DNA from 4 places in the Rugamonas sp. GW822-FHT03B10 genome. Region 1 is predicted to be linked to each of the others. Evidence: predicted binding sites of a transcription regulator. Region 1 holds the regulator's gene; each other region holds the start of a gene.
The links. Region 1 encodes sigma-54, which starts transcription at its own class of promoters, with help from an activator protein. Its sites were predicted from a motif close to TGGCANGNAANCTGCTTT; they were not measured.
Positions count from the first base shown of each region.

Region 2: the regulator sigma-54 is predicted to act here: its motif matches at 2,114-2,131, upstream of AC1RQG_RS12890 (PEP-CTERM sorting domain-containing protein).
Region 3: the regulator sigma-54 is predicted to act here: its motif matches at 2,338-2,355, upstream of hmpA (NO-inducible flavohemoprotein).
Region 4: the regulator sigma-54 is predicted to act here: its motif matches at 1,880-1,897, upstream of AC1RQG_RS14100 (ANTAR domain-containing response regulator).

Region 1 covers NZ_JBXANP010000001.1:499,725-503,933, reverse strand. Annotated here, with positions in the region: gene AC1RQG_RS02305 (YeeE/YedE family protein) at 1-426, opposite strand, end outside; gene AC1RQG_RS02300 (metalloregulator ArsR/SmtB family transcription factor) at 423-755, opposite strand; gene hpf (ribosome hibernation-promoting factor, HPF/YfiA family) at 1,063-1,419, opposite strand; gene AC1RQG_RS02290 (RNA polymerase factor sigma-54) at 1,494-2,969, opposite strand; gene lptB (LPS export ABC transporter ATP-binding protein) at 2,987-3,742, opposite strand; gene lptA (lipopolysaccharide transport periplasmic protein LptA) at 3,745-4,209, opposite strand, start outside.
Region 2 covers NZ_JBXANP010000006.1:294,229-298,437, forward strand. Annotated here, with positions in the region: gene AC1RQG_RS12875 (nitroreductase family protein) at 1-166, shown strand, start outside; gene AC1RQG_RS12880 (acyltransferase) at 170-844, shown strand; gene AC1RQG_RS12885 (PEP-CTERM sorting domain-containing protein) at 1,030-1,977, shown strand; gene AC1RQG_RS12890 (PEP-CTERM sorting domain-containing protein) at 2,207-3,142, shown strand; gene AC1RQG_RS12895 (glycosyltransferase) at 3,232-4,209, opposite strand, start outside.
Region 3 covers NZ_JBXANP010000010.1:164,791-168,999, forward strand. Annotated here, with positions in the region: gene smc (chromosome segregation protein SMC) at 1-1,368, opposite strand, end outside; gene AC1RQG_RS17605 (phosphatase PAP2 family protein) at 1,549-2,181, opposite strand; gene hmpA (NO-inducible flavohemoprotein) at 2,376-3,557, shown strand; gene AC1RQG_RS17615 (DUF1631 family protein) at 3,663-4,209, opposite strand, start outside.
Region 4 covers NZ_JBXANP010000007.1:223,855-228,063, reverse strand. Annotated here, with positions in the region: gene AC1RQG_RS14105 (CmpA/NrtA family ABC transporter substrate-binding protein) at 1-910, opposite strand, end outside; gene AC1RQG_RS14100 (ANTAR domain-containing response regulator) at 1,192-1,815, opposite strand; gene can (carbonate dehydratase) at 1,953-2,630, opposite strand; gene dnaJ (molecular chaperone DnaJ) at 2,740-3,867, opposite strand; gene dnaK (molecular chaperone DnaK) at 3,997-4,209, opposite strand, start outside.

The sequences.
Region 1 (4,209 bases):
GAACACGTGGCGCGCAATAAACACGGTGACGAAACCGGCCGCCATGAAGGCGCCGGTGGCCACCATCGAGCGCGGCGACAGGCGCGACAGACCGCACACGCCGTGGCCGCTGGTGCAGCCCGAACCGTAGCGGGTGCCGAAGCCCACCAGCAGACCGGCCGCGATCAGCGTGCCGCTGCCGGCGTCGATCTGCACGGCGGGCAGGCCCGCCACCAGGCTGTAGGCCAGCGGCGCGGCCACCAGCCCGCCCACGAACGCGAGGCGCCAGCCGATGTCGCCCGCGCGCGGGCGCAGCAGCCCGCCAGCGATGCCGGCGATGCCGGCGATGCGGCCGTTGAACAGCAGCAGCAGGGCCGCCGACAGCCCGATCAGCGCGCCGCCGATCAGCGCGCCCCACGGCGTGAAGAGATTCCAGGCGATAGTCATAATGTGGCTCCTTGGCCGTCGTCATTGCAAAACTGCTGGTACAGCACCTGCAGCACCGCCAGCGCCGCCGGGCTGGCTATCCGGTAAAAAATCTGCTTGCCTTCGCGCCGCGTGCTCACCAGCTCCTCCTGGCGCAGCACCGTCAGCTGCTGCGACAGCGTGGGCTGGCGTATGCCGGTCAACTCCTCCAGCATGCCGACGCTGTATTCGTCCTGCGTCATCTGGCACAGCAGCAGCAGCCGGTCCGGGTTGGCCAGCGCCTTGAGCAGGCCGCTGGCCTGACCGGCCTTGGCCCGCAAATGATCGATATCGATGGTCGCATCGTCCATGCGTCCTCCCTTGCGATTGGTTACAGCGAACATTATACCTAAATATATATTATGTGCGCATAAAATTTCAAGTGGCCGTTTGAACAGGCGAGACGACGTGGTCGACATCCGCGGCAAGAAGGTGGGCGTGATCGGCGGCGGCGGCAACATCGCCATGGCGCTGTTCGCCGGCTGCGTGGCGCGCAGCGCGCCGCCCGGAGGCAATACGGTTTATACCGTTTATATTGTTTTATCGTATCGGCCCGCCGGCGCGGGGCGCAAAAAAGGGCGCCAGATGCGCCCTTTGTTTGGTGTGCCGGGGACCGTCTTATGCGGTGGCGGCGGGTTCGAAGGTGTCCGGCAGATGCTTGATGGCGTCGTGGCCGTGTTCCTGAACTTTGGCTTTGTATTTCATGACCTGGCGATCGAGCTTGTCGATCAGGGTGTCGATGGCGGCGTACAGGTCCTGCGACAGGCTCTCCACGTACACGGTCTTGCCCGACATGCGCAAATTGATTTCGGCCTTCTGGCGCTTCTCTTTCTCGGTGAGGTTATCTACGGTCAGGATGACAGCAATATCAATCACTTGATCGAAGTGGCGTTTGACGCGCTCCAGCTTGTTCTGCACGTATTCGCGGATCGCTGGGGTCACTTCGAGATGATGTCCACTGATGGTGAGATTCATACACACTCCTAAAGATGATGTCGCTGGCGGTTAGTGCCGCGCCCATTGCGGCCGGGCGCGCAGGAACCAGATAACTACAAAGATTTACGGAGACTGACTGGCGGGATCTTCAACGCTTCGCGATATTTGGCAACAGTCCGTCGCGCAATCACCATGCCTTGTTCTCCCAGCATGTCCGCAATCTTACTGTCGGATAAAGGATTTTTAGGGTCTTCTGCTCCTGTCAATTGCACGATCAGTGCCCGTATCGCCGTCGAGGAGGCTTCTCCCCCCGCTTCCGTGGCGACATGGCTACCGAAGAAATATTTCAACTCAAACATGCCATGCGGGGTCAGCATATATTTTTGAGTTGTTACCCGAGAAATAGTGCTCTCGTGTAGTCCCAGTGTATCAGCTATTTCGCGCAACACAAGGGGCCTCATGGCGACCGCGCCATGCGAGAAGAAATTCTTTTGCCGCTCCACGATCGCCTGCGCCACGCGCAGGATGGTGTCGAAGCGCTGGCGCATGTTCTTGATCAGCCACTTGGCCTCCTGCAGCTGGGCCCCCATGGCGCCCTCGCCCTTGCCCTGCTTGAGCAGGTTGGCGTACATGGCGTTCACGCGCAGGCGCGGCATCACGTCGTTGTTCAGGCTCACCTGCCAGCCGTTGCGGGCCTTCTTGACGATCACGTCCGGCACCACGTAGTCCGACACGTCCGACGCGAACGCGGCGCCCGGATGCGGATTGCACTGGCGGATCACGGCCTGGGCCTCGCGCAGGTCCTCCTCGTCGCACTGCAGGGCCTTCTTCAACTTGTTGAAGTCGCGCTGGGCGAACCAGGCCAGGTGCTGCTCGACGATGGTCAGCGCCATGCGCCGCGTCACCAGCGGCACGTGCGGCATGCGCTTGATCTGCAGCGCCAGGCATTCGGACGCGTTGCGCGCGCCCACGCCCACGGGGTCGAAACTTTGCAGCAGGGTCAAGGCGGTGTGCAGTTCCTCGGGCTCGATCGCCAGCTCCTCGGGCAGGCGCGCCAGGATCTCCTCCAGCGGCTCCTCCAGGTAGCCGTTCTCGTCGAGCGCGTCGATGATGATCTCCACCAGCGCCCGGTCGCGCGTCTCCAGCACCGTCACCCGCATCTGCTCCATCAGGTGCTCGCGCAGCGTGCAGTGGTTGGCCTCGAGCTGGGGCCGGGCGTCCTCGTCGTCGGAGGTCTTGGCGCGGCCGGCCTCGCCCCAGTCCATCTCGCCCTCGGGCGCGCCGTCGCCGTCGCCGCCCTCGTACGGTTCGGCCTCGGCCGGCGCGGCGGCGTCCTGCTGCTGGCCGGGCGGACCTTCGGGCGCCGCCTCGGCCGGCGCGCTCTGCTGGCTGATGGCGCCGTCGGCCAGCAGCCGCACCGAGTGGTCGAGCGGATCGTCGAGCCGCTCCAGCAGCGGATTATCGGTCAACAACTGTTCCAGTTCCTGGTGCAACTCCAGGGTGGACAATTGCAGCAGACGGATCGATTGCTGCAGTTGCGGGGTGAGCGCGAGGTGCTGCGAAGTGCGCAGTTGCAATGACTGTTTCATGGCTTGACTTACATACCTTACATACGGAAGTGTTCACCCAGATACACGCGACGCACCGACTCGTTGGCGATGATGTCGTCCGGCCGGCCTGACGCCAGTACCGTGCCCTGGTTGATGATATACGCGCGGTCGCAGATGCCCAGCGTTTCGCGCACATTGTGATCGGTGATCAACACGCCGATGCCGCGTTCCTTGAGGAAGCGCACGATGCGCTGGATCTCAATCACGGCGATCGGGTCGACCCCGGCGAAGGGTTCATCGAGCAGCACGAAGCGGGGGTTGGTGGCCAGTGCGCGCGCGATCTCGACCCGGCGCCGCTCGCCCCCGGACAGGGACAGCGCCGGATTGTCGCGCAGTTTCTCGATTTGCAGGTCGGCCAGCAGGGTATTGAGCCGTTCATCAATTTGCGCCTTGGATAAAGGCTTGCCGTTCACTTGCTGGATCTCCAGCACGGCGCGGATGTTCTCCTCCACCGTCAGCTTGCGGAACACCGACGCCTCCTGCGGCAGGTAGGACAGGCCCATCACGGCGCGCCGGTGGATCGGCAGCGACGAGATGTCGACGCCGGAGATGTCGATCGTGCCCGCGTCCGACGGCACCAGGCCGACGATCATGTAGAACGAGGTGGTCTTGCCGGCGCCGTTCGGCCCCAGCAGGCCCACCACTTCGCCGCACTCGACCTGCAGCGACACGTCGTGCACCACCTGGCGCTTGCCGTAGCTCTTTTGCAGACCGCGCACGATCAGGGTACTGCCGCAGCGTTGGGTCTCCATCGTCATTTCCCCGCCGGCGGCACGGACGCGGCCGGGGCCGCGCCCTTGTTGGACGGCTGGATCACCATGGTGCCGCGGCCGGCGCCGGGCTTGCTCTCGCCGCTGGCCGTGTTCTTGACGGCGAAGAATTCCTTGCGGCTGTCGTAGGAGATGAACTCGCCGCGCACCTCGTCGCTCGGCTTGCCCGCCTCCAGGCGCCGGATCTGGGCGTTCGAGAACAGCTTGACCAGTTCCGTCTTGCCGTCGTACTCGATGCGGTCGGCCTGGCCCTCGACCCACTGGTCGCCCTCGCCGTCGCGCTTCTGGCGGAACGTGGCGGGGGTGCCGGGGGTGCTGGTCATGGTCACGTACTGGTAGCCCTCAGGGTCTTCCTTCATCACGGCCTTGGGCGACTTCATCTGCAGGGTGCCGCGCGTGAGGATCACGTTGCCGATGGCGGTCTTGGTCTGCTTGACGTCGTCCACCTC
Region 2 (4,209 bases), on a different contig from region 1:
CGCGCGCGCGCGCGCGCTGGCCGGGCTAGCCCAGCTGGTGATCGGCAAGCACGACTTCGACCATGCCGTGTTCATGGGCCGCATCGGCGCCGGCGCCCCGGCCACGGCGCGCTCGCTGCGACTGCCGCTGAGCGCGCTGATCGTGCCGCCGGCGGGACGGGAGTGAGCCATGCGCGCCATCGCGCCGCGTGACATCGCCACCTTCCTGGCGCTGCTGGCCGTGATCGTGCTGGCCGGCGTGGGCAGCACGGCGCTGCTGCTGGGTCGCCTGCCGCTGGGCGACTTCCGCGGCGTGCTGCTGGTGCTGGCCGCCGTCGTACTGACCTACCTGTGGGCCTTTGCCGTGTACCGGCTGTTCCTGCTGGCCCTGCCGCTGCGCGAAGGACCGGTGGCGCCGGGCTCGCGCGACGAGTTCGTGGCCAACGTCAACATCCTGTTCTACCTGATGCTGTTCAACACGCTGATCCGCACCCACTTCCTGCCGGTGCCGCTGCTGCGCCTGGTGTACCTGGCGCTGGGCGCGCGGCTGGGCGCCAACACCTACAGCGCCGGCGTGCTGCTCGACCCGCCGCTCACGCGCATCGGCGCCAACACCATCATCGGCCACGACGCGGTGATCTTCGCCCACGTGATCGAAGGCGCGCGCATGGAGCTGAAGGCCGTCACGATCGGCGACGGCGCCACCATCGGCGCCACGGCCGTGGTGATGGCCGGGGTGGCGATCGGCGACGGCGCCATCGTCTCGGCCGGGGCCGTGGTGGTCAAGGACAGCCGCATCGGCGCCGGCGAGGTGTGGGGCGGCGTGCCGGCCCGGCGCCTGAAGGGCCCGGACGGCGCGGCCTAGCGCCCTGTCGGCGTTCTTGACAGCCGCCCCGCCCCACGTAGGCGGCCCCATCCTCGCTGGCGCGCCAAGTCCCTGATTGGACAGGGAAAAGCGCCGGTGGCAGGGAACTTGCTCAGAACACTGCACAAAACCCGCTTCTCGGTTTTGCGACAAAGCAAGCTGTCCAACTTTCCCTGGAGACTCTCATGAAATTGCATCCAGCCACACTACCGGGCGCCGTCGTGGCCGTCGCGCTGGCCGCCTCCCTGGCGGCGCCGTCGGCGGCCATGGCCGATCCCGTGATCGGCCTGTCCACAGCCGGCAACGGCATCTACGACACCTATGCCGACCTGTGGACCAATGTCACCGACACCGGCCTGGCCACCGGCTTCATCCCCGGCCTGACCGTGGGTCCCGGCGGCGCCGCGCCCTATCTGACCGAACTGCGGACCCAGATGGTGGTCGGCACCATGTCCAACAGCAATATCCCGGCCATCGTCACACCAGCGGGCCTGAACGGCACGTTCGAACTCAGCAAGATCGTGCGCTTCCAGGAACTGGTCGATGCCCAGACGCCCACCACGGCCCACTTCACGCTGCCCGGCAGCCAGTCGGCCGCCATGGACGTGGACCCGCTGCACGCCGGCGTGCAGAACTTCGCCGTGTTCTTCGACCGGCTCGGCACCAGCCAGGCCGTGCCGGGCAATGGCGCCGGCACGGTGCGCTGCTATGGCGCCGGCGTCACCTCGGCCGGCTGCGGCGCCGTCGGCGATCCCGATGGCGACGGCACGCTGATCATGTCGGGCCACCTGGTCTTCAACGACGCCAGCTTCACCGCCAGCGGCGCGGTCGGCACGGGCTCGTTCGATTCGCGCTTCGCGCTCGACTATGTCGACCCGCTGTTCCTCGACGTCGGCACGGCCGGCATCTTCCGCGACAAGTTCACCGGCACCACCAACGTGCCGTCGTTCTTCCTGCCCGACACCATGTGGGATGGCACGGCGCCCGACCCGGGCGGCGTGCCTTTCCTGAAGGTGGATTCGTCGCAAAGCTTCGCCGCCGTGCCCGAGCCGGCCACGCTGGCCCTGCTGGGGCTGGGCTTCGCCGGCCTGGCGCTGGGCCAGCGCCGCAAACAGGCAGGCTGGGCAGGCTGAAAGCGCGCGGGGCCGGCATCGCCACCGTCCTTGATCCGGCAGCCCATGCCGGATTTTTTTACATTGCCGGCCCGTATTCCCGCCCCGTTCCACCGGGCTCAAGCCAAGTCCTTGTTTTGCCGACGAAAATAGATCCTGGCTTGGAACTTGCGTGGATCCGGCTAGATCCCCAGCCGGGGTCCATGCAGCACCAACCCGTACCCGTGCCTCACTTTCCTTGGGAGTCGTCATGAAACACACTTCACTCAACCTGGGCGCCCTGGCCATCGCCGCCACCATGGCCCTGCCCACGGTGGCCCACGCCGGCGCCGCCATCGGCCTGTCCACGCTGGGCAACGGCGTCTACAACACCTATGCCGACCTGTGGACCAACGTCACCGACACGGCGGTGGCCACGGGCTTCGTGCCCGGCCTGACGGTCGGCCCCGGCGGCGCCGCGCCGTACCTGACGGAGCTGCGCACGCAGAACGTCACCGGCACCATGAGCAACAGCAACATCCCGGCCATCGTCACGCCCGCCGGACTGAACTCGGCTTTTGAACTGAGCACGGTGGTGCGCTTCCAGGAACTGGTCGACGCGCAGACGCCCACCACCGCCCATTTCAGCATGCCGGCCACGCAGTCGGCCGCCATGGACGTGGACCCGCTGCACGCCGGCGTCCAGAACTTCGCCGTCTACTTCGACAACCTGACGCCGGTGGGCGGCCCCAACAGCAAGGCCGTGCCCGGCAACGGAACCGGCACCGTGCGCTGCTACGGCGCCGGCCCCACGTCGGCCGGCTGCACGGGCGCGGGCGACACGGACGGCGACGGCACGCTAATCATGTCGGCCCACCTGATCTTCAACGACGCCAGCTTCACGGCCGCCGGTCCCATCGGCACCGGCTCGTTCGATTCGCGCTTCATGATCGACTACGTCAACCCGCTGTTCCTCGACGTGGTGACGGGTTCCATCGTGAGCAACAAGGAAACGGGCACCACCAACGTGCCGTCGTTCTTCACGCCGGACGTGATGTGGGACGGCACCGCGCCCACCACCGTGCCGGAACTGAAGGTCGACGGTTCGGTCAGCTTCACGGCCGTGCCGGAACCGGCCACGCTGGCCCTGATGGGACTCGGTTTCGCGGGCCTGGCGCTGGGCACGCGCCGCCGCCCGGCCGCGTGACGGCAACGCGCCTGGCGCCATGGAGCGTGGCGTAGTCGCCGCGCCGCAAGCGCAGCGATAGCGACGCCACGCACTGCGTGACACGACCGCTAAGGCCCGGCCGGTGACGCGAGCGCGGTGGCCACCAGCGCCGCGAACCGCTCCCCCGCCGGGTAATGGCGAAATTGCTGGGCGATGCGCAGCGCCGCGCCGTAGGCCTGCGGCTGATTCAACAACGCCTCGACAGCTTGACGCACACCGGCCACGCCGAGCCGGTCGGCCCGCAGCAATGTCCCGGCGCCGGCGGCCACGATGCCCTGCATGTTCAGGAACTGGTCCAGATTGCCGGCGATGCCCAGCACGGGCACGGCGGCCGTCAACGCCTGCTGGCTGGTGGGACTGCCGCCATTGCACACGACCAGGCTGGCGCGCCGGGCCGCCTCGTCGCCGGGCAGATAGCCGGCCACGTGCGCGTTGGCCGGCAGCGTCGCCGGCATCGCCTTGCCCGCCGTGGCCGCGATCACCGTCACCGGCAAACCGGCCAGCGCGTCGAGCACCGTGGCCAGCAGCGCGCCCTGGCCGGAACTGCCCAGCGTCACATACACCAGCGGCAATTCGGACGGCAAGCCATCCCACCACGGCGGCGGGGCCACGGGCGGCGACCACGTGACCGGTCCCAGATAGCGGTGGCTGGACGGCATGCCCAGGGGCGCGAACAGTTCCGGGATGTCGGCATAGGCGGTCCAGTCGGCATCCGTGTAGACGCGGCGCAAGTCCCAACCCAGCGAGGGCAGCCCATGCAGGCGCCGCACGCGGTTCAACGGCACCGTGTGCGCGGCGAACGCCAGCGGGCGCACGAGCCGGAACAAGCCGTCCGCCAGCGCCAGCGGCAAGTGGCTGGCCAGGGGAATGGCCGGCACCCGGTAGTGCTGGCGCACATAGGGACTCCAGTAGGCGTTGCTCACCGTGATGTAGGGCAGCCGGGCCAGCCGCGCGCTGACCGACAGCGACAGGCGGAAGTCACCGACCACCAGATCGGGCCGCACATCGGCCAGCAGGCGCCGGTCATCCTCCACGTAACGGCGCAG
Region 3 (4,209 bases), on a different contig from region 1:
GTAGCCCAGTTCTTCCTGCGCCTGCTGCTTTTCCTCCAGCTGCATCTTCAGGTTGGCCAGATGGCTGCTGTCTGGCAGGCTCAGGCCGTTTTTCTCCTGCTGCAGACGTTCGCGTCGCGTGGCCAGGCCCGACAGGATGTTGGAGGCGTTGCGCTGGTGCGCCGACTCCAGCTCCAGCTGCTGCTGGGCCTGCATGATGCGGGCCCGCGATTCCGTGCTCTTGCCCTGGGCTTCGCGCCAGGCCTGCTCCATGGCCGGCAAGGCTTCGGCCTTCTGCTCGGCCATCATCTGCGACTGCTCGACCTTGGCCGACAATTCCTCGAGGTTGAATTCCGCCTCCTCGATCTGTTCCGTGTATTCGCGCGCCTGGCTTTGCCACTGGTCGCGCTGGGCCGTCAATGTCGCCAGCTGGGCCTGCAGGCGGGTGCGCGATTCGAGCACGAACTTGATCTGCGCCTCCAGGCTGCCGATCTCGGCGTTGGTCTGGTACAGGTGGCCCTGGGCCGTGTGCAGGCGGTCGCCCACGGCGAAGTGGGCCTGGCGCATCTGTTCGAGCGACAATTCCACATGGCGCAGCTTGGCCGTCTGTTCCTCCAGGTCGGTCTGGGCCTGCTCCATGTCGCGGAAGTATTTCTTCTGCTCGTTCTCCGCTTCCAGCTTGCGCAGCAGCCACAGCAGTTTCTGCTTCTCCTCCTGGTCCGCCTGCAGCGCGTGGAACTTGGTGGCCACGGCCGCCTGCGCTTCCAGCTTTTCCAGGTTGGCGTTCAGCTCGCGCAGGATGTCCTCCACCCGCAACAGGTTTTCGCGCGTGTCGTGCAGCCGGTTCTCCGTCTCGCGGCGCCGTTCCTTGTACTTGGACACGCCGGCCGCCTCCTCCAGGAACACGCGCAGTTCCTCCGGGCGCGATTCGATGATGCGCGCGATCATGCCCTGGCCGATGATGGCGTAGGCGCGCGGGCCCAGGCCCGTGCCGAGGAAGATGTCCTGGATGTCGCGCCGCCGCACGGGCTGGCCGTTGATGTAGTAGGTCGAGGTGCCGTCGCGCGTGAGCGTGCGCTTGACGGCGATTTCCGCATACTGGCCCCACTGGCCGGACGCCTTGCCGTCATTGTTGTCGAATACCAACTCCACCGACGCGCGGCCGGCCGGCTTGCGGTGGGTGGAGCCGTTGAAGATCACGTCCTGCATGGACTCGCCGCGCAGTTCCGACGCCTTCGACTCGCCCAGCACCCAGCGCACGGCGTCGATGATGTTCGACTTGCCGCATCCGTTGGGGCCGACCACGCCGACCAGCTGGCCGGGGACCTGGAAATTGGTGGGATCGACGAAAGACTTAAATCCCGACAATTTGATGGAAGATAGACGCACGTTGTGAACTGTTCTGGGCCGGCAGCGGCATTAATCAAGCAAACGATGGTTGGTCGGGTTGGGGAGTGTGGCCACGCTGGCCGCCGACGTGCATACCCCCAATGAAAAGTGGCTTATCATACCATTTCGGCCATCAATTCTGGCCAAAAACACTAGGTCCGCCCCGCTACGCGGCGCGTCTCAGCGCAACACGCCACGCGGGCCGGGCCGGCGCCACTGGCTGCGGGTGTAGGGACGGTCGTGGCCGGACAGGAACAGCGCCAGCTGCGTCATCCATTGCTCGGTGGGCATGGGTTCGACGCGCGGCGCCACCAGCAGGATGGGGATGCACAACGCCATCAGCACACGGCTCAGGGCCAGATGGTTCTCGGTGCTGGCGTGCCAGATGAAGGCGGCCGCCACCATCAGGCCCAACAGGCAGCCGGTGACGGCCTCGGACACGGAATGGGCCATCACATACACCCGGGCCACGGCGATCAGCACCGCCACCAGTATGCCCATCGTCAACGCCAGCCGGCGGTGCGGCGCGTCCCGGCGCCGGAACGCGAGGTAGAAGGCGACCGGGAACACGGCCGCGGCGCGCATCGCATGGCCGCTGAAGCCGGCGAACTCCACGGACGGCACCCCCACGCCCCAGCCGATGAAGGCCACCTTGGTCAACACCACCAGCGCCATGCCGGCGCCAAACAACAAACACCACGACAGCGTGAGCCGCCACGACTTGCCGGCCAGCAGCCAGACGGCGATGGCCACGCCGATGGGGCCGGTCACGGCCAGACTGCCCAACACGCTCAAGCTTTGCCACAAGATCATTCACACCACCAAAAAGAATATCGTCGCATGCGCATTGCAGCGCAACATCATTTAACCACATCGCCACCGCCGCGCGGGATATTTCCGTGCGTCAATATTGCGTAAAAATAGAAGTAAATGAAATACGGATTCTCTTGACCCAGATCAAGAATGAAGTGGTATACTACATGCATGTTTAACTGAAAGGAGTCACCATGCTGTCCCAGGCCCACCGCGCCATCGTCACCGCCACCGTCCCCATTCTCGAACAAGGCGGCGAAGCCCTGACCCGTCACTTCTACCGCACGCTGTTCCAGGACTACCCTGAAGTGCTGCCCTTCTTCAACCAGGCGCACCAGCACAGCGGCGACCAGCAGCGCGCGCTGGCCACCAGCATCCTCATGTACGCCAAGCACATCGAGAAACTCGAAGCGCTGGGACCGCTGGTCAACACCATCGTCAGCAAGCACGTCGCGCTGCGCATCCTGCCCGAACACTATCCGATGGTCGGCGCCAGCCTGCTCAAGGCGATCCGCGAAGTGCTGGGCGCCGAGACGGCCACCGACGCCGTGCTCGAAGCCTGGGGCGCCGCCTACGGCCAGCTGGCCGAACTGCTGATCGGCATCGAGGGCCAGACCTACCAGTCCCAGGCGGCCGCGCCGGGCGGCTGGGAAGGCGCGCGCGCCTTCATCGTGGCGCAAAAGCGCGTGGAAAGCGCCGAGATCACCACCTTCGTGCTGCGTCCGGCCGACGGCCAGCCCGTGATGGAATTCCAGCCGGGCCAGTACATCGGCATCCGCGCCATGGTCGATGGCAGCGAGCAGCGCCGCCAGTATTCGCTGTCGGCCGAAAGCAATGGCCGCGACTACCAGATCAGCGTCAAGCGTGAACCGGGCGGCAAGATGTCGGGCTATCTGCACGGGCAGGTGCAGGAAGGCGACACGGTCGAACTGTTCCCGCCATCGGGCAACTTCACGCTGGCCGACAACGCCCGCCCGATCGTGCTGATCAGTGGCGGCGTGGGCATCACCCCCACCCTGGCCATGCTGGGCAAGGCCGTCAAGTCGGGCCGTCCGATCCACTTCATCCACGCCGCCCGCAACGGCGCCGTGCACGCCTTCCGCGACCAGGTGGACCAGCTGGCCGAGCAGCACGCCAACCTGCGCCGCTACTACATGTACGCCGAACCGCACGAGGCCCACCCGGCGCCGGACGCCGTGGGCCTGATCGACAGCGCCCAGCTGGCCAAGTGGCTGCCGGAAACGCGCGACGTGGACGCCTACTTCCTCGGCCCCACGCCGTTCATGAAGACGGTCAAGCACGCGCTGCGCGAACTGGGCGTGCCGGAAGCGCAGACCCACTATGAGTTCTTCGGCCCGGCCGCCGCGCTGAACTGACGCGGCGCTGCCCACCGCTGAAACGACGAAGGCCGGCGGCGCCCCCATGGCGCCGCCGGCCTTCTCGTATTTTCACGCTCGCAGTTCAGGTACAGCGACCATCCACTAAGCAACCGCCGTCTCGGCGCCCTCCATCGCCTCGTCGTTGACGGCGCCCTGCTCCAGCACTTGCGACAGCGCCACCGACACCACGCCATCGGCCCGGATCAGTTGCACAGTGTTGTCGCGGAAATGCTTGACCAGTTGTTCGCCCGACATGGAAAACGCTTCCTGCCGCGCGGCCGTGGAGAAGATGTACAGCGTGCGCAAGGGACTGATCCACGCCAGCTTGACCTTGCGCTGGCTGCCGTCCTCCTGCGTGAAACCCAGCCACATGCCGCGCGTCAGGCTGTCCACCTCGATCGTGGCGTCGTCATCGGGCGCGGGCGGCGGCGGTTCGGCGGCCGCCTTGGCCTGCAGTTCGAGCCGGCGCTCGGTGGCCCGCTGGGCCGCCTCCATGGCGATCTCCACCTGACGCTCCGGACTCAGCTCCAGCGGCGCGCGCACGATGGACGCGTGGCACTCGGCCAGCTCGGCAAAAAATTGCAGCCGGTCCGCGTCCTGCCACTTGATCACGTCGAGCCACTTGTTGAGCGTCGACAGCAGGCCGGGC
Region 4 (4,209 bases), on a different contig from region 1:
CCGACAGATAGGGGAAGTTGGCCGCGCCGTCCGCATGGAATTGCAGGCAATACGGGTCTTGCCAGCTCTTGCCCAAGCCATTCTCGTAATGACCGAGCGCGCGTGGCGCGATCACGTCGCGGCTGGTGTTGACGTAGCTGTGGCCGGCCAGGATTTCCAGCGCGGCCAGCTTGTTGGCCGGCGACGCTTCGATCCACTTGCCCGCGTCCAGCACGGCCGCCACCAGCGCGCGGCAGGTGTTCGGATGGTGCTTGACGAAGGCGGCCGTGGTGCTCAGCACTTTCTCCGGGTGGTCGGGCCAGATCTGCTGGCTGGTGGCGGCCGTCACGCCCACGCCGTCGGCCACGGCGCGGTGGCCCCACGGTTCGCCGGCGCAAAAGCCGTCCATGTGGCCGGCGCTCAGGTTGGCCACCATCTGCGCGGGCGGCACCGTGATCACGCGCGCGTCGCGTATCGGATCGACGCCGTGCGCGGCCAGCCAGTAGTACAGCCACATGGCATGGGTGCCGGTGGGGAAGGTCTGGGCGAAGGTGTAGGTGCGCGGCGCGCCCTGCATCAGGGCCGCCAGCGAGGGGCCGTCCACGGCGCCCTGCTCGGCCAGCCGGCGCGACAGCGTGATGGCCTGGCCGTTGCGGTTCAGGTTCATCAGGATCGCCATGTCCTTCTGCTGCCAGCCCACGCCGAGCTGGGCGCCGTAGACCATGCCGTACAGCAGGTGGGCCGCATCCAGCTCGCCGCTGACGAGCTTGTCGCGCACGCCGGCCCACGACGGCTCCTTGCGCAGCACGATCTTGATGCCGTATTTCTCGTCCATGCCCAGCACGGAGGCCATGACCACGGTGGCGCAGTCGGTCAGTGGATTGAAGCCGATCTTGACGGTTTGCTTTTCCGGTCGCAAGGCGCTGCTCATGGCCGCGCTCCGGTTGGCTGGGTTCGCATGTGGGTACATGTCATCGCAGTGCTCTCCATCGACAAATAAAAAGGCGCCCTTCCCGGCATGCTCGCTGGCATGCGGTGCAGACGCCCTTGTCTCGTGCAGCCCGGCCGCCGTTGGCCGGACCCGCTACGGTATGAAGTGCAAGGACCATGCCATGCGTTGCAGGGGCGTTACGCGGCGTTCGGGGGGAAAAGATGGGGCGGCAGGCACGCAATGCGCACCGTTTCTGTGCCGCGCACCATTTTGGACAGCGTTCAGCCCAGCAAGTCCTCGACATCGAGGATGCGCTGCGCGATCTCGGCCAGCTTGAGGTTCTTGTTCATGGCCATGTTGCGCAGCTTTTGGTAGGCCTGGTCTTCGGTGAGCCGGTGGCGCGCCATCAGCAAGCCCTTGGCGCGCTCGATCACCTTGCGCTCGGCCAGCTTGTGCTTGGTGTCCGACAGTTCCGTGAGCAGCTTCTGCTCCTGCCTGAAGCGCGCCAGCGCCACGTTGAGCACGGGCTTGATGCGGTCGGCCTTGAGACCGGCGACGATGTAAGCGCTCACTCCGGCGCGCATGGCCTGTTCCATGGACTGCTGGTCCTCGCTCTCCGTGAACAGCACGATGGGGCGGCGCTCGTCGCGGGTGGCCACGACAATGTGTTCAAGCACGTCGCGGGCGTCCGATTCGGCGTCGATGATGATCATATCGGGCTGCAACTGGGCGATCTGCTCGGGCAGATGCATGTCGGCCGGCAGCGAGGCGACGATGTCGTAGCCGGCCTCCAGCAAGCCCTCGCGCAGGGCCTGGGTCCGCGCCGCCTGGGCGCGCTGGGCCACGTCGCCCGCGTTGGCGGCCGTGATGACGGTGTTGACGATGACGATACGTAGATTGCGCATGGCTGATTGTGGTGGCAGCCGAGTATTCAAGGCGTGCAAAAGTTAAACTTCATGCAGCTTAACGTAAGCAAGAACCGCACCACGCGCTGAGGGGAACGCCGGGGCGGACGGCATGGCCGACCGCCCCGGCGACGGCGTTAGGCCGCCTGTTGGCCGTACTTTTGCAGGCGGGCGGCCAGACGGGGTGCCAGGTCTTCGGCGGAAGTCACCGTCATTTCGAGGTCGTTCAGCAGGCCATCCTTGAGGCCGTAGACCCAGCCGTGCACGGTCAGTTGCTGGCCGCGGTCCCACGCATCCTGCACGATGGTGGTCTGGCACACGTTGACCACCTGCTCCACCACGTTCAATTCGCACAGGCGTTCCGAGCGGGCGGCGGTGTTGAGCACGTCACCGAGGTAACGCTCATGCTTCTGGTTCACGTCCTGCACGTGGCGCAGCCAGTTGTCGGCCAGGCCCACGCGGGCGCCCGTCATGGCCGCGTGCACGCCCTTGCAGCCATAGTGGCCCACGATGATCACATGCTTGACCTTCAGCACGTCGATGGCGAACTGCAGCACGGACAGGCAGTTCAGGTCCGAGTGCACCACCACGTTGGCAATGTTACGGTGCACGAACACGTCGCCCGGCGCGAGGCCCAGCAGTTCGTTCGCGGGCACCCGGCTGTCGGAACAACCGATCCACAGATATTCGGGCGAAGCCAGTTGCTCCAGGCGTTTGAAAAACTCGGGATCGCGATTGACCTCCGATTCGGCCCACTGGCGGTTGTTACGCAGCAGATCTTGCAGGGGGGAATTACCGATCACTTGCTCGCTCATTTCGTCCTCTCTACATAATAAAACCGCCGTTCTGTCCCGGAGGGCATGGCGGCGGTCTGTCTGTGGACGCCGAAGCGTCCTGGATGTGTGGAGCGAATTCTACCTGAAATTACTCAAAGAAGTCTTTGACCTTGTCTTTCCAGGTTTTGCTCTGCGGGCTGTGCTTGGCGCCGCCCTCGGTGGTGGCCTTCTCGAACTCGCGCAGCATGTCCTTCTGCTTTTCCGTCAGCTTGACCGGGGTTTCCACGGCCACATGGCAGAACAGATCGCCGGCGTAACCGGAACGCACGCCCTTGATGCCCTTGCCCTTCAGGCGGAAGGTCTTGCCCGACTGGGTGCCTTCGGGAATCGTGAACGACACCTTGCCCGACAGCGTGGGCACTTCGATGTCGCCGCCCAGGGCCGCCTTGGCGAACGAGATCGGCATTTCGCAATGCAGGTCGTCGCCTTCGCGCTGGAACACCGGATGCGGCTTGATGTGGATCTCCACGTACAAGTCGCCCGACGGCCCGCCGTTGGTGCCCGGTTCGCCGTTGCCGGACGAGCGGATGCGCATGCCGTTGTCGATGCCGACCGGAATCTTCACCTCCAGCGTCTTGTTGCGCTTGATGCGGCCCGCGCCGCCGCAGGGCGAGCACGGATCGGTGATGATCTTGCCCGTGCCGTGGCACTTGGGGCAGGTCTGCTGGATGCTGAAGAAGCCTTGCTGCATGCGCACCTGGCCGTGGCCGCCGCAGGTCGAGCAGGTCGACGGCGAGGTGCCGGGCTTGGCGCCGGAACCGTGGCAGGTGTCGCACTTGTCCCACGACGGCACGCGGATCGTCGTGTCGAAGCCGTGCGCGGCCTGTTCCAGCGTGATTTCGAGGTTGTAGCGCAAGTCGGCGCCGCGGTACACCTGCGGGCCGGCGTTGCGGCCGCGGCCGCCGCCAAAGATATCGCCGAAGATGTCGCCGAACGCGTCGCCGAAGCCGCCCGCGCCGCCGCCGAAACCGCCGCCGCCACCCATGTTGGGATCGACGCCGGCGTGACCATAACGGTCATACGCTTCGCGCTTCTCCGGGTTGGTCAGCATCTCGTACGCTTCTTTGACTTCCTTGAACTTTTCTTCCGACTCTTTGCTGTCCGGATTGCGGTCCGGATGGTATTTCATCGCCAGTTTGCGATAAGACTTCTTGATCTCGTCTTCCGTGGCATTTTTTGCGACACCGAGTGTCTCGTAGAAATCACGCTTTGCCATGTTGTCGGCACCTTGCTGTATTTACTGATGTACTGATTATGCGAAAAAGCCGAGCGACCACCATCAGGCTCGCCCGGCTCGGCAGGAGAGCGCGGCGCAGGGGAGCCCCACGCCGCGCGGATGCCTGGATTACTTGCTGTCCTTGACTTCCTTGAAGTCGGCATCGACCACGTCGTCCTGCGGCTTGGCCTGCTCTTGCGCGCCAGCGTGCTGCTGCTGGGCGCCTTCGCCGCCGGCCGCGGCCTGCTGCGCCTGCATGTCGGCGTACATCTTCTCGCCCAGCTTCTGGGACGCGGTCGACAGCGCCGCCACCTTGGCGTCGATCTCGGCCTTGTCGCCGGA